DNA from 2 places in the Microcella frigidaquae genome. Region 1 is predicted to be linked to the other one. Evidence: predicted binding sites of a transcription regulator. Region 1 holds the regulator's gene; the other holds the start of a gene.
The links. The regulator HspR, encoded in region 1, represses chaperone genes until heat shock. The targets are predictions, from matches to a motif close to AAGTTGAGTCNNNNNGACTCAACTT.
Positions count from the first base shown of each region.

Region 2: the regulator HspR is predicted to act here: its motif matches at 2,381-2,405, upstream of BJ959_RS06065 (Hsp20/alpha crystallin family protein).

Region 1 covers NZ_JACHBS010000001.1:1,630,843-1,638,753, reverse strand. The annotation lists gene BJ959_RS13000 (ATP-binding protein) at 1-865, shown strand, start outside; gene BJ959_RS08065 (IS481 family transposase) at 961-1,959, shown strand; gene BJ959_RS08060 (heat shock protein transcriptional repressor HspR) at 1,989-2,405, opposite strand; gene BJ959_RS08055 (DnaJ C-terminal domain-containing protein) at 2,411-3,385, opposite strand; gene BJ959_RS08050 (nucleotide exchange factor GrpE) at 3,394-4,029, opposite strand; gene dnaK (molecular chaperone DnaK) at 4,032-5,912, opposite strand; gene BJ959_RS08040 (MFS transporter) at 6,146-7,567, shown strand; gene BJ959_RS12675 (MarR family winged helix-turn-helix transcriptional regulator) at 7,604-7,911, opposite strand, start outside.
Region 2 covers NZ_JACHBS010000001.1:1,221,499-1,229,409, forward strand. The annotation lists gene BJ959_RS06055 (FAD:protein FMN transferase) at 1-785, shown strand, start outside; gene BJ959_RS06060 (FAD-dependent oxidoreductase) at 782-2,266, shown strand; gene BJ959_RS06065 (Hsp20/alpha crystallin family protein) at 2,455-2,877, shown strand; gene BJ959_RS06070 (heavy metal translocating P-type ATPase) at 2,890-4,833, opposite strand; gene BJ959_RS13090 (hypothetical protein) at 4,888-5,004, opposite strand; gene BJ959_RS06075 (NADP-dependent isocitrate dehydrogenase) at 5,150-6,364, opposite strand; gene BJ959_RS06080 (GNAT family N-acetyltransferase) at 6,509-6,961, shown strand; gene BJ959_RS06085 (MGMT family protein) at 6,987-7,355, shown strand; gene BJ959_RS12990 (DUF4282 domain-containing protein) at 7,428-7,868, shown strand; gene chrA (chromate efflux transporter) at 7,879-7,911, opposite strand, start outside.

The sequences.
Region 1 (7,911 bases):
GGTCTATGGGCGCCGCCTGCCCGCCGAGGACAGCGACGACGTGCTCGGCATCCAACTCGTGGACATCAGTGACTTCGTCGCCGCTCAGACCGCGATGGCGCACGCCGTCGAACGGGAGCGACGAGTCGCCGATGAGTTGCGTGCCCTCGCGCAGCAGAAGGATGACTTCGTCTCCTCCGTCAGTCACGAGCTTCGCACGCCGATCACGAGCATCGTCGGTTTTGCCGAGGAGCTCGACGAGACGGCGACAGCGCGGCAGAAGGAGTTCACGACGATCATCCTGCGCAACGCGAACCGTCTCGGGGCGATGGTCGAGGAGTTGCTCGAACTCGGCCGGATGACCGCGCGGAACCCTGCGCACGAGCGCGGAACCATCGAACTGTCCACCATCGCCGCCGAGGCCGTCGCCGACCAGTCGCCGTCGGCGCGCGACCGGGGGGTGACCATCGAGCTGGTCTCACCCGCCGAACCGTCGCTGGTGACCGGCAACGCCACCACGTTCGGCCGGATCGCCACCAACCTCGTGGCGAACGCGATCAAGTTCACCCCCGCAGGGGGTCATGTTCGCGTGTCGATCGCCGGTGACGCAACGGAGGTGCATCTCGCGGTCGACGACTCCGGCCCCGGAATATCCGAGGAGGATGCCCCGCGCGTGTTCGAGAGGTTCTTCCGCTCGGCCGACCCCCAGAAGCTGCAGGCGCCCGGCACCGGCCTGGGCCTGTCGATCGTGCGGGCGCTCGTTGACCTGCTGGACGGCACCATCGGGGTCGAACGCTCCGATCTGGGCGGCGCACGGCTGCTCGTGGTGCTGCCGCGCGCGACCGCGGGTGAGCCGAGTGAGGCGCAGGAGCAGCCGGCCGGCTAGATGTAACGACCCGGGACGTTGTGAACGTGTGAAGTAGCGAAGACCTCCGGAACGATGTGGGTATCTGACAACTCTCATCGAGACCGGAGGTCTTCGTGGTTCACGCTAATGCCGATCTGACACCGAAAGGGCGTCTGCGTGTCGCTCGCGCCGTCGTCATCGACGGGTGGAGTCTTGCTCGAGTCGGGGAGCGGTTTCAATGCTCGCCAGCAACAGCGAAGAAGTGGGCCGATCGATATCGAGCAGGCCAGCCGATGACCGACCGCAGCTCGCGACCCCGTCACTCGCCCCGACGCCTCAGTCAGCGCACGGAGCGACGGATCATTGCGTTGCGATTCACGCGCCGCTGGGATGCGCGTCGGATCGCGTGGCATCTGGGGCTCAACCCCTCGACGGTCGGTCGAGTGCTGGCCCGCTATCGAATGCCTCGGCTGTCGCACCTGGACCGCAACACCGGCTTGCCGATTCGGAAGCAGCAACCGGTCCGGTTCGAAGCGGCTGCCCCTGGGGACATCGTCCACGTTGACATCAAGAAGCTCGGTCGTATCCCGGACGGTGGAGGGTGGCATGTTCATGGTCGCGGGTCACCCCAAGACCGTCGTGCCGGTGCTGCCCGGGATCGCGCTGCCCGACGCGGAGCCTCGTCATCGCGCGGCTACACGTTCCTGCATCACGCCGTCGATGGATGCACAAGGTTGGCCTATTCCGAAGAACTTCCGGATGAGCGCAAAGAGACCGCGGCCGCGTTCTGGGTTCGTGCTCGCCAGTTCTTCGCCGATGCCGGCTTCGAGGTCAAGGCGGTCATGACCGATAACGGCGCCTGCTACCGATCCCGTGACTTCGCCGCCGCTGTCGGACAGGCCCGACACATCCGCACCCGCCCCTATCGACCGCAAACTAACGGCAAGGTCGAGCGCTTCAACCGCACACTGGCCGCCGAGTGGGCTTACGCAGCGAACTACACCTCGAACGAGGCCCGATCAGCGACCTATGCTGACTGGCTCGAGGAATACAATCGCCGACGACCCCACAGCGCCCTCGACGGTCACACGCCCGCTTGCCGCGTTCACAACCTCACGGGTCGTTACAGCTAGAACTCGGTGACGAACCGGGCGCGGCATGCCTACCCGCGGCGCAGGGGTCGCCAGACGACGAGCTGGTTCGGCTTCTGCACGCGCGTGCCGGCCTTGATCGACACGACCTCGCCCTCGACTCCGGCGGCGAAGACGCGGCGACCGGGGCGGGTGAGCAGCTCGTCGGCGAGCGCCGTCTCGAGCTCGCGCACCCGGGCGCGCAGTGCGACGACCTCGTTCTCGAGCTCGAGGATGCGCCGGATGCCCTCGAGGTTGAGCCCCTCGGCGCTGAGCCGCGCGATCTCGCGCAGCTGCACGACGTCGCGCATCGAGTAGCGCCGGCTCTGGCCAGCCGTGCGGGTGGGCGAGACCAGCCCGAGCCGGTCGTACTGCCGGAGCGTCTGCGGGTGCATGCCCGCGAGCTCGGCCGCGACGGCGATCGCGAAGATCGGGCTGTTCTCGTCCATGGCCGTCATCCCTGCGCGCGCGCGATCAGCTCGTCACGGGGGTTCTCGTCGGGCAGCGCCGCGGCGAACTGCTCGAGCTTCTTGGCGGCGTCGGCGCTGAGGCGCGAGGGCACAACCACCTGCACGGTGGCGAGCAGGTCGCCGGTGCCCTTGGCGGTGGTGACTCCGCGACCCTTGACGCGCAGCACGCGACCGCTGGGCGTGCCAGCGGCGACCTTCAGCTTGACGGTCTCGCCGCCGAGCGTCGGCACCTCGATGGTGGCACCGAGAGCGGCCTCGACGAACGTGACGGGAACATCCAGTCGCAGATTCAGGCCGTCGCGCGTGAACACGGGATGCGGGCGCACCTGCACCGTCAGCACCAGGTCGCCGGCCTCGCCGCCGTCGGGGCTCGGCTCACCCTTGCCACGCAGCCGGATCTTCTGCCCGTCGGCCACACCGGCGGGGATCTTCACCTGGATCGGCTTGCCCCCGCCCGGGCGCTCGAGCTTCACGGTGTCGCCGCGCACGGCGGTCATGAAGTCGAGGGCCACGGTCGCGACGTGATCGCGACCCTTCGTGGGGCCCCCGAACCGTCGACCGCCGCCCGGGGCGCCGCCGCCGAACAGCCCGCCGAAGATGTCGCCGAGGTCGCCCGGCGTCGCGCCGCGGCGAGCGCCGCCCGGCGGGTAGCCCCCGCCGAACATCCCGCCGAAGACGTCCTCGAAGCCGCCCGGCGCACCGCCGGCCGTGAAGCGCGCTCCCGAGCCCATGGCCCGCAGCTGGTCGTACTCGGCCCGCTGCTGGGGGTCGGAGAGCACGGCGTGCGCCTCGCTGATCTCCTTGAACCGCGCTTCAGCCTTCGGGTCGCCCGGGTTCGCGTCGGGGTGGTACTGCCGGGCGAGCTTGCGGTAGGCCTTCTTCAGCTCGGCATCCGAGACGTCCTTGCTGACGCCGAGCACGGCGTAGAAGTCTTTCTCGAACCAGTCCTGGCTCGCCATGCCGCCTCCTAGCCCTGCGGAACTGCGACCGCGACCTTCGCCGGCCGCACCAGCCGCTCGCCCAGAGCCCACCCGATCTCGACGACGTCGGCCACGGTCTGCTCGGTGGCGTCAGGGCTGGGCAGCTGGGCGATGGCCTCGTGGATGCTCGGGTCGAACACCTCGCCCACCGCACCGACCCGGCGCAGGCCGTAGCGCTCGAAGGCCTGCTGCAGCTTCTGCGCGACGAGCTCGAGGGGGCTGCCCTCGAGGTCGCCGTGCGCGGCGGCGCGGTCGAGGTCATCGATCGCGGGCAGCAGCGACCGCACGACCTCGGCGATGACCGCCTCGCGGTTCGCCTGCCGGTCGCGCTCCACCCGGGTGCGGAAGTTCGCCAGCTCGGCCTCGGCGCGGGCAGCGCGGTCGCGGTACTCCTCGATCTCGCGCTGCCCGGCCTCGGAGAGGATGTGGTCGATGTCGGCGTCGAGGCTCGACGCGTCGTCGAGCGCGGGCTCCGCATCCGACGCGCCGTCGGCCGGCCCCTCGGCGGGCGCCGCGGCGGCCGACTCGTCGTCGACCGCGCGCGGCTCGCCCGTCTCGGGGTCGATGCGGCGCTTGTCCTTGACGACGGGCTCGTGCTCGTCGTCGTCGCGCTTCTTCGCCATGACTACTTCGCGTCCTTGTCCGCGGAGTCGCCGGTGTTCGGGGAGTCCTCATCCTCGACGATCTCAGCGTCGACGACGTCCTCGTCCGCGGCGGCCGGGGTCTGCTGGTCGGCCGAGGGGGTCGGGTCCATCTGCGACGCGGCGTAGATCGCCTCGCCCAGCTTGGTCTGCGAGGCGTTGAGGGCGTCGAAGGCGGTCTTCACCGCGGCGTCGTCCTCACCGGCGAGCGCAGCCTTGAGAGCGTCGACGTCGGCCTGCACCTCGCCCTTGACGTCGTCGGGCAGCTTGTCCTCGTTCTCCTTGATGAGCTTCTCGATCGAGTAGACGAGCTGCTCGGAGTTGTTGCGGATCTCGGCCTTCTCGCGACGCTCCTTGTCTTCGGCAGCGTGCTCCTCGGCCTCGCGCACCATGCGCTCGATGTCCTCCTTCGCGAGCGACGAGCCGCCCGTGATGGTCATCGACTGCTCCTTGCCGGTGCCCTTGTCCTTCGCCGAGACGTGCACGATGCCGTTCGCGTCGATGTCGAAGGTGACCTCGATCTGCGGGATGCCCCGCGGAGCGGGAGCGATGCCCGTGAGCTCGAAGGTGCCAAGGTTCTTGTTGTCGCGCGTGAACTCGCGCTCGCCCTGGAAGACCTGGATGGCGACCGAGGGCTGGTTGTCGTCGGCCGTCGTGAAGGTCTCGCTGCGCTTGGTCGGAATGGCCGTGTTGCGCTCGATGAGCTTGGTCATGATGCCGCCCTTGGTCTCGATGCCGAGGCTCAGGGGGGTGACGTCGATGAGCAGAACATCCTTGCGCTCGCCCTTCAGCACCCCGGCCTGCAGGGCCGCGCCCACGGCGACGACCTCGTCGGGGTTGACGCCCTTGTTGGGCTCGCGGCCGCCGGTCAGCTTCTTGACGAGCTCGGTGACGGCGGGCATGCGGGTCGAGCCGCCGACGAGCACGACGTGCGCGATGTCGCCGACCTTGACGCCGGCCTCGCGGATGACGTCCTCGAAGGGCTTCTTGGTGCGCTCGAGCAGGTCGCTCGTGAGCTCCTCGAACTTGGCGCGGGTGAGGGTCTCGTCGAGGTTGGCGGGGCCGTTCTCGGTCAGCGACAGGTAGGGCAGCTGGATGCTCGTCGAGGTCGAGCTCGAGAGCTCCTTCTTCGCCTGCTCCGCAGCCTCCTTGAGACGCTGCTTGGCGATCTTGTCGTTGCTGACGTCGACGCCGGTGGTCTCCTTGAAGCGCTGGATCAGGTACGAGACGACGCGGTCGTCCCAGTCGTCACCGCCGAGGCGGTTGTCGCCCGCGGTGGCCTTCACCTGGATGGTGCTGAAGTCTTCGTCTTTGCCCACCTCGAGCAGGCTGACATCGAAGGTGCCGCCACCGAGGTCGAAGACGAGGATCAGCTCGTCCTCCTTGCCCTTGTCGAGCCCGTAGGCGAGGGCCGCCGCGGTCGGCTCGTTGATGATGCGCAGCACGTTGAGGCCCGCGATCTCGCCGGCCTCCTTGGTGGCCTGGCGCTCGGCGTCGTTGAAGTAGGCGGGCACGGTGATGACGGCGTCGGTGACGCTCTCGCCCAGGTACTGCTCCGCATCCCGCTTCAGCTTCGCGAGGATGCGCGCGCTGATCTCCTGCGGGGTGTACTTCTTGCCGTCGATCTCCTTCTTCCAGTCGGTGCCCATGTGGCGCTTGACGCTCGCGATGGTCCGGTCGACGTTGGTGACGGCCTGGCGCTTCGCGGTCTCGCCGACGAGCACCTCGCCGTCTTTCGTGAACGCGACGACCGAGGGTGTGGTGCGGAAGCCCTCGGCGTTGGTGATGACGGTGGGCTCGCCGCCCTCGAGAACGGAGACGACGGAGTTGGTGGTTCCGAGGTCGATGCCGACGGCACGGGCCATGGTGGTGCTCCTTCCGGTAATGGGTGTGAAGCGTGCGTGCGCGAAAGGTTGAGTCGCGCTGTATCAAGTTTGAGATTCCGGATGCGGGCTGTCAAGTCGAGCGGCAAAAACCTGCGTCGCTCTGGCTCAACTCTCAGGGTCGCCCCGCTGGCGCCCGGCGAACCCTGGCGCCCGGCGAAATCGACACCGATTCGCGCTACCCGCCGTTCACCCCTGCGAGATAGCGTGAGCGCATGACTGACAAGCAGGCGGACGACGAGGTCGGCCAGGTCCCGGTTCCCCCCACGATCGCTCGTACCGGAGCGGTCGCTGCCGTTCCCTCGGAACTCGACGACAAGGTCGTTCCCCGCAAACAAGTGTGGTCGTGGGCTCTGTGGGACTGGGCGACCCAACCCTTCAACACCGTCATCCTCACTTTCGTCTTCGCTGCGCTCTACCTGACGAGCGAATCATTCATTGACCCCGAGATCGTCGCGCTCGGCGAAGACGATCCTGCCTTCAGAAGCGCGCTCGACCAGCTTGCGGCTGGCATCGGATTCGCCGGCCTTATCGCCGGCATCCTGATCGCGCTCGTGGCACCCGTACTCGGACAGCGGGCGGACGCTGCTGGGAATCGCAAGCTGTGGCTGGGAATCGGCACGGGCCTGCTCGTCCTGTCGACCGCTGGGTTGTACTTCGTCGAGGCTGCACCCGCCTGGTTCTGGCTTGGCGCATCTCTCATCGCCGCTGGCTCGGTCTTCAGCGAGATCGCGGGCGTCAACTACAACGCCATGCTCAACCAAGTCTCCACGCCGAGAACGGTCGGCAGGGTGAGCGGACTCGGGTGGGGCTTCGGGTACCTCGGCGGCATCATCGCGATGGTCATCGTGGTCATCGCCGACTCGTTCGACTTCTTCGGACTCCCCGCGGAGAATGGTCTTCCCTTCCGCGTTATCGCGCTCGGCTGTGCCATCTGGATCGTCCTGTTCTCAATCCCGATCTTCCTCAACGTTCCCGAAGTGCCGCCGGCGCCCGGTCGAGAGCGCGTGAGCTTCTTCCGCTCGTATGCCGTTCTCGTCAAGGACATTGGTCGGCTCTACCGCGAGAGCCGCCAGACGTTCTGGTTCCTTCTCGCCGCTGCTGTCTACCGCGACGGCCTCGCCGGTGTTTTCGCATTCGGCGCGATTCTCGCCGCAGTCGCTTTCGGGTTCTCCGACACTGAGGTGATCATCTTTGGCATCGCCGCGAACCTCGTCGCGGGTGTGTCAACGATTGCCGCCGGGCGCATGGATGACCGATTCGGTGCGCGAACCGTGATCCTGGCCGCACTCGGCGGACTCGTGATCGCCGGCCTTCTGGTCTTCTTGCTCGCGCCCCTCGGCACGATCGTGTTCTGGATCTTCGGCCTCGCTCTGACGATCTTCGTCGGGCCTGTGCAAGCAGCGAGTCGTTCGTTGCTTGCGCGCGTGACCCCGCCTGGCCGCGAGGGCGAGATCTTCGGGCTCTATGCGACGACCGGGCGCGCAGCGAGCTTCCTGTCACCGGCGCTCTGGGCTCTCTTCATCACGCTCTTCGGAGCCACGATCTTCGGCGTACTCGGCATCGTGGTGATCTTGGCGGTCGGATTCGTGCTGATGCTGTTTGTCAAGCCGGGAGAGCACGCGAAGATCGCTTGAGAGAGCCCCGCCTGGGGATGAACAGTGCGGACGCACTTAGTCGGAGCGGGACCCTGCCACGAAGCGGGCCAGCAGTGCGGCGAGCTGGGCGCGCTCCTCGGCGGTGAACCCCTCGAGCGAGCGCTCGACCGCGGCTCGCCGGTCGCGGCGGCGCTCGTCGAGCACGGCGCGGCCGGCGTCGGTGAGCGTCACGAGCGTGCGCCGCGCGTCAGCCGGGTCGGTCGCGCGCGCGACGAGCCCCCGTGCCGCGCAGTCGGCGATGACGCGGCTGGCCCGCGGCTGGTCGACGCCGATCGCGGCGGCGAGGTCGCTCACGCTCGCCCCATCGCCCAGGCGGTCGAGCT
Region 2 (7,911 bases), 410 kb from region 1:
TGCTCGCCCGCATCGCGCAGTTCGATCGCGACTGGTCGCGCTTCCGCGACGACTCCCTCGTCTCCCGCATCGCCCGGGAGCCCGGGTCGTGGACCCTTCCGGCCGACGCCGAGCCCCTGCTCGACCTCTACGAACGCCTGCACGCGGCGACGGATGCCCGCCTGAGCCCCCTCGTCGGCGCCAGTCTCGAACGGCTCGGCTACGACGCCGCCTACCGCCTGCAACCCGCCGGCGACCCGCTGCCGGCACCCCGCTGGCAGGATTCGCTCTCCCTGCGCCGCACCGCCGACGGCCTGGTGCTCGACACGGCGACGCCGCTCCTGCTCGATGTGGGAGCGGCCGGCAAGGGGTACCTCGTCGACCTGGTGGGCGAGCTACTCGTGCAGCGCGGGCTGCCCGACACGGTGGTCGACGCGAGCGGCGACGTGCGCGTGCGGGGGGAGCGCAGCATCCGCGTGGCCCTCGAGAACCCGTTCGACCCCTCGAAGGCGCTCGGCGTCGTCGAGCTGCGCGATCAGGCCCTGTGCGCCTCGGCGACGACGCGGCGGGCCTGGGGCGAGGGGCTGCACCACATCATCGACGCGATCACCGGCCGCCCGGTCGACGCCGTCGTCGCGACCTGGGTCATCGCCGACTCCGCGCTCGTGGCCGATGGCGTCGCGACGGCGATGTTCCTGGCCGACCCGGCGCGTCTGTGCAGGGTTTTCGCGGTGGAATGGGTTCGACTGATGGCTGACGGGCGGCTCGAGGCGAGCGCCGGTCTTCGAGGGGAGCTGTTCGCATGAGGGCACGCATCGACGCACTGACCGGCCGGGTCAGCATGTACCGGCTGGCGACGATCACGCTCGCGATCGTGCTCGCGCAGGCCGTGCTGTTCGCCTTCCTCGACGTCATCGGGCCCGACCCGTACGCGATCCTCGGCACGCTCGGCGTCGTGATCGTCGCGACGCTCGGCGCGAACGAGATCGCGGCGCGGCTCGCGCGCGTCGTTCCGCACCGCGAGTCGAGCGTCATCACGGCGCTCATCGTCACGTGCATCGTGCAGCCGAGCCTCACGATGCCGGGCCTCGTCGCGGCCGCCGGCGCGGGCGTTCTCGCCGCGCTGTCGAAATACCTGGTCGTCTGGCGCGGGCGGCACCTGCTCAACCCCGCCGCGACCGGCGTGTGGGTCGCGGGGCTCATTGGCTACGGCTTCGGTCAGGGCGTCGGTTTCTGGTGGGTGGCGACGCCCGCCCTGCTGCCGGCGGTCGCGGTCGGTGCCCTTCTGCTGCTCGACCGCACGCGGCGCCTCGACGTGGGTCTGGTCTTCGTGCTGCTCACGATCGTCATCATCGGCGCACGGCTCGTGGCCACGGGCACGGCACCGCTTGGTGCGGTGACGACGGTGCTGCAGCTGTTCCCGGTCGTCTTCCTCGCCGGCTTCATGCTGAGCGAGCCGCTGACCCTGCCGCCGCGCCGCTGGCAGCAGTGGCTGACCGCCGCCGTCACCGCGGTGGCCTTCTCGATCCCGTTCGGGTTCGGCCCGATCTACACTTCCCCCGAGCTCGCGCTCGTGCTCGGCAACATCGTCGCCTTCGCGGTCTCGCGCCGCGGCGGTGTCTCACTGCGGCTCGTCGAGCGCGCTCCGCTCTCCGACCACGCCACCGAGTACCGCTTCGAGCCCTCCCGCCGGTTCGCCTTCGAGGCCGGGCAATACCTCGAGCTGCACCTGCCGCACCGCGCCGACATCCGCGGCACGCGCCGCACGTTCTCGATCGCGTCGGCGCCCGAGCTGGCCGCGACCGAGCAGTCGCGCGTCGCGATCGGCATGCGGACCCCCGAGGGGGGCAGCTCGTTCAAGGCGGCGCTCGCCCAGCTCGAACCCGGCACCCCCGTCGCCGTGACCCAGGTGGCGGGCGACTTCCTGCTGCCCCGCGACCCGGCGGTTTCGCTGCTGATGGTCGCCGGGGGCATCGGCATGACGCCGTTCGCGAGCCAGCTCGCGAGCCTCGCCGCGCGGGGCGACCAGCGCGACATCGTGCTGCTCGTCGTCAGCTCGAACCCCGGCGAGGTGCTCTACCGCGAGGCGGCCGAGGCCGCGGGAGCCCGCATCGTCGAGGCCTCCCCCGACCAGCTGACACCGGATGCCCTCCCCGAGCTCGTGCCCGACCTCGCCTCCCGGCGCGGGTTCGTCTCCGGCGCGCCGTCGCTCGTCGCCACGGCCCGCACGGCCCTGCGGCGCGCGGGAGTCCGCCGCGTGCACACCGACTACTTCGCCGGGTACTAGGTCGCACGCGACACCCAGCGCGCACCGCGTCAACGGTCCAGAAGCACCGCTGACCAGGCATTTCGCTGTGCGCGAAAGTCTGGCACTCGCATAGTGAGAGTGCTAATCTCGTCGTAGTTGAGTCGACCTGACTCAACTCCAGAACCAGCGCAGCCGCCCACTCGGCGGCACCGAGAAGGGAGACCGAGATGATGATGAGCCTCGACCCGTTCCGCGAGCTCGACCGCATGGCCGCGACGCTGCTCGACCGACGCGACACGCCGCGCATCATGCCGATCGACCTCTACCGCGACGCCGACCACTTCGTGCTGACGGCCGAGCTGCCGGGCGTCGACCCGGGCAGCGTCGACGTCGATGTCGACGGACAGCTGCTCACGATCCGCGCCGAGCGCACGCCGCGCTCGCAGGAGGGCGTGCAGTGGCTCGCCCGCGAGCGCGCCGCGGGGGCGTTCCAGCGTCAGCTCACCCTCGGCCGCGACATCGACACCGAGGGCATCTCTGCCCACTACGAGAACGGCGTGCTGAGCGTGATGATCCCGGTGGCCGAGAAGGCCAAGCCGCGCAAGATCGCCATCGCCACGGCGAGCGACCGCGCCGAGGTGACCGCCTAGGCGCGGTCGCCGTCACCGGTCGACCAGCGGCCCTGCGGGCCCCGTGCCGAGCGACGCCTCCGCGTCGGGCACGGGGCCCGTCGTCGTGCGGGACGACCGCGGCGCAGCATCCAGCCCCGCGACCGGGGCGACGCCGGCGCGCACGGCGCGCAGCGCCCCGAGGATGGCGATGAGGTCGACGACCTCCTGCAGCGTCGCGCCGACGATGGCGGGCAGCAGTCCGACGGCCGCGACGAGCATGAGGCCGACCGAGATGACGATGCCGAGCCAGATGCTCTGCAGGGCGATGCGCACCGTGCGGCGGCCGATCGCGACCGCGCGGGCGACGCGGGCGATGTCGTCGAGCAGGATCACGACGTCGGCCGACTCGCTCGCCGCCGTCGAGCCCTTGGCGCCCATCGCGATGCCGACGTCGCTCACAGCCAGCACGGGAGCGTCATTGACGCCGTCGCCGACCATGACGACCGGGCGCGGCTGCGCCTCGCGGATAATGCGCACCTTGTCGTCGGGCAGGCACTCGGCGTGCAGCTCGGTGATGCCGAGCGACGCGGCGATCGGCCCGGCCGTCGCCGCGACATCGCCGGTGACCATGAGGATGCGCTCGGCTCCGAGCCCGCGCAGGGCGACGAGCGTGTCGGCGGCGTCGTCGCGCACCGCATCCCGCAGCACGATGACGCCGGCGAAGCGGCCGTCGACCGCCGCGTAGACCACGGCCGCGCCGCTCTCGGCCGCGTGCGGCACGAGGTCGGCCGCGTGCTCGGCGACGAAAGCGGGCTTGCCGACCCGCACCCGCCGACCGTCGATGGTCGCCTCGACACCGAAGGTCGCGACCTCGCGCGCGTCGGTGGACGGGCTGAGGCTGCCCGCACGGTCGAGCGCCGCCTGCTGGATCGACGCGGCGAGCACGTGCGAGGAGTACTGCTCGGCCGAGCCCATGAGGTGCAGCAGCTCGCGCTCGTCGAACCCGGGCTGCGGGTGCACGCCGACGACGGCGGGGCGCCCCTGCGTCAGCGTGCCCGTCTTGTCGAACGCGACCGTGCGCACGCGGGCGAGCTTCTCGAGCGAGGCAGCGCTCTTCATGACGATGCCGCGCTTCGCCGCACTGCTCATGCCGCCCATGAAGGCCACCGGCGCCGCGATGAGCAGCGGGCACGGCGTGGCGACGACGAGCACCTCGGCGAAGCGCACCGGGTCGCCGCTGACCGCCCACGCGACGCCCGCGATCGCGAGGGAGACGCCGGTGAACGGCAGGGCATAGCGGTCGGCGAGCCGCACGAGGGGGGCCTTGCTGCTCGAGGCCTCGCGCACGAGCTCGACGATGCGCTGATACTGGGAATCGGCGGCGACGGCGGTCGCCACGATCTCGATCGCGGTCGGGCCGTTGACCGAGCCGCTCAGCACCGGGTCGCCGATGGCTTTGTCGACCGGCAGGCTCTCGCCGGTGAGCGACGACTCGTCGAGGCTCGCGAGCCCGCTGGCGAGGTCGCCGTCGACGGGCAGGATCTCGGCCGGACGCACGAGGAGCCGGTCGCCGACCCGCACCTGGTCGACGGCGATATCGGCGACCGAGCCGTCGGCCTCGATGCGGTGCGCCTGCTGTGGCACGCGGTCGAGCAGCGCCCGCAGCTCGCGCTGGGCCCGGCCCGCGGCAGCGACCTCCAGCGCCTCGCCGCCGGCGAGCATGAAGACGATGATCAGGCTGGCCCAGTACTCGCCCACGACGACCGTGCTGACGATGGCCGTGACGGCGAGGATGTCGAGGCCGAACTGCTGGGCGAGCAGGCCGCGCACCATGCTGACCGCCTCCATCACGGCGATGCCGAGCGCGTAGAGCGAGACGAGCCAGCGGGCAGCGGGCTCGAGGCCGTTGAGTGCGAGCGCGCCGGCGATGATCGCGACCAGCACGGTCAGCGCGACGAGGGGGAAGCGGCGCACGAGCGCGACGAGGCGGGTCACGCTGTCGTGTCTACCCGCTTGCCGCGCCGTTGACCAGCACGCGCACGGCGCGACCTAGCCGCAGGTGCAGCGCTCGGCCTGGGGCACGCCCTCGAGCGCCTGCTCGATGTGCTGGCCGCAGCCGGTCCAGGTGACCTTGCCGCAGGCGGAGCAACGGGCGGGTGAGCACATGGCGGTTCCTTTCAATGGATGCTGCGCCCCGGTCGGCGCGCGCTCCCAGCATACCCCTGGGGGTATCTTCCCTGCAACACCGGGCCCGGCCGAGACGACGGATGCCCGAGGCGCACGGCCCCGGGCATCCGTTGTAGAGCGGCCCCTAAGCGAGTCGCGCTTTCAGGTTCTCGTCGAGCGCCGCGAGGAAGTCCTCCGTGGTCAGGTAGGCCTGCTCGGGGCTGATGAGGATCGCGAGGTCCTTCGTCATCTTGCCGCTCTCGACGGTGGTGATGACGACGTCCTCGAGGGTCTCGGCGAAGTCGATGAGGGCCTGGTTGCCGTCGAGCTTGCCGCGGTGCATGAGGCCGCGGGTCCACGCGAAGATCGAGGCGATCGGGTTGGTCGAGGTCGGCTTGCCCTGCTGGTGCATCCGGTAGTGACGGGTGACCGTGCCGTGGGCCGCCTCGGCCTCGACGACCTTGCCGTCGGGGCTCGTCAGCACGCTCGTCATCAGACCGAGCGAGCCGAAGCCCTGCGCGACGGTGTCGCTCTGCACATCGCCGTCGTAGTTCTTGCAGGCCCAGACGTAGCCGCCCTCCCACTTCATGGCCGAGGCGACCATGTCGTCGATGAGGCGGTGCTCGTAGGTGATGCCGGCGGCCTCGAACTGGGCCTTGAACTCGTTCTCGAAGACCTCCTCGAAGAGATCCTTGAAGCGGCCGTCGTAGGCCTTCAGGATGGTGTTTTTTGTCGAGAGGTAGACGGGGTAGTTGCGGGCGAGGCCGTAGTTGAGCGAGGCGCGGGCGAAGTCGCGGATCGACTCGTCGAGGTTGTACTGCACCTGGGCGACACCGCTGCCCGGCGACTGGTACACCTCGAACTTCATGGGCTCCGAGCCGTCCTCGGGCGTGAACTCGACGGTCAGCGTGCCCTTGCCCTGGAAGCGGAAGTCGGTGGCGCGGTACTGGTCGCCGAAGGCGTGACGGCCGATGATGATCGGCTTGTTCCAGCCGGGCACGAGACGCGGGATGTTCGAGATGACGATCGGCTCGCGGAAGATGACGCCGCCGATGATGTTGCGGATCGTGCCGTTCGGGCTCTTCCACATCTTCTTGAGGCCGAACTCCTCGACGCGGGCCTCGTCGGGCGTGATCGTGGCGCACTTGACGCCGACGCCGTGCTTGATGATCGCGTGCGCGGCGTCGATGGTGACCTGGTCGTCGGTCGCGTCGCGGTTCTCGATGCCGAGGTCGTAGTACTCGAGCGTGACGTCGAGGTAGGGGTGGATCAGGCGGTCCTTGATGAACTGCCAGATGATGCGGGTCATCTCGTCGCCGTCGAGCTCGACGACCGTGCCTTCGACCTTGATCTTCTCCACTGCGGGGCGCCTTTCCATCGGTGATGTGCCGCCTGCCAGCCTAGCGGCTCGCCCGGGTTGTCTCGATATCGAGATACATGGCGGAGGTCCTCCGCCAGGGATCTTCCCCTCCGCGGTCGCCGCCCACCGTCTACCCTGGGTGGCATGGACGCGCTGAGACTCGAGGAACTGTCGGCCCGCACGATCGTCGCGGCGAACGGACTCACGCTCCGTCCGGGTCAGGAGCAGTTCGTCACGCCGGTGTCGTACTCCGCCGCCGACGCCTACGTGAACCCGACGACCACCTGGGCCCGCGTGGTGCTCGACGGCGACGACGTCGTCGGCTTCATCCGCGGCAACTTCGACCCCGACAACCCGCGCCCGGAGTTCCGCAGCTGCATCTGGCGCATCAACGTGGACGCCACCGCGCAGGGCCGCGGCATCGGAAAGTTCGCCGTGCACGCCCTCGCCGACGAGGCGCGGCAGCGCGGCTTCGACACCGTCACCGTCATCTGGGAGACCGGCGAGGAGGGTCCCGGCGAGTTCTTCCGGCGCATCGGCTTTGTCGAGATCGGCGAGACCGAGTACGGCGAGAAGATCGGCGCCCTGCACGTCTGACGACGGCGCCCCGAACGATCGCCGGATGCCCTCCACCCCCGAGCCCGTCGTCGACGGCGTCGTCCTCGACTTCGGCGGCGCCGTGCTGCAGGTGGTCGACGGCATCCCGCCCGGGCACGTGATGACGTACGGCGACGTGGCCGCCGAGCTCGGCTCGCGCGGTGCGCGCGCCGTCGGGCGGGTGATGGCGCTCGAGGGCTCGAGCGTGCCGTGGTGGCGCGTCGTCCGCGCCGACGGGCGCCCGCCCGCCGGGCACGAGGCCGAGGCTCTCGAGCACTACCGGGCGGAGGGAACCCCGCTGCTCGCACCCCGCACCGACTCCCCCTCCACCGCGGACACCGACGCGCTGGCGTACCGCCTCGACCTGCGCGCGGCGCGCTGGCGACCGTTCTAGACCCTCGCCCGCAGCGGCGGTACTGTGCCGGGGTGCGGCGCGCGCCGCGCATCCCGACCACCGGAGGTTCTCGTGACCGACTCGCCCGCCCCGAAGCCCCGCGCCCGCACGGCCGCCGCGCCAGCCGCCGCACCCGAGCCGGTCGCCGCCGCGCCCGCGAGCGCCGCCCCGCAGACCCTCGCGATCGATGTCAGTGCCGTGCCGGGTTTCTTCCGCGCCCTCATCGACTTCAGGTTCGTCACCTTCGTGACCCGGCGCATCGCGGGCTTCATCTACGCGATCCTCCTGGTGAGCATCGTGCTCGCCGGGCTCGTCGCCTTCTTCGGCATCGTGGTCACGGGCGTGGGGCAGATGCTCGGCGGGCAGCCGGTCTCGGGCGTCCTGACCGTGCTGGGCGGCATCGTGCTCGCACCGATCGGCACGCTGGTCGCCGTCGTGCTGGCCCGCATGATCGTCGAGGTCAACGTGGCGCTTGTCGCGATCGCCGAGAACACCGCCGCGATGCGGAAGTAGCGCGCCGCGGTCAGAGCGCCGCGAGGAGCATCCCGCCGCTGGC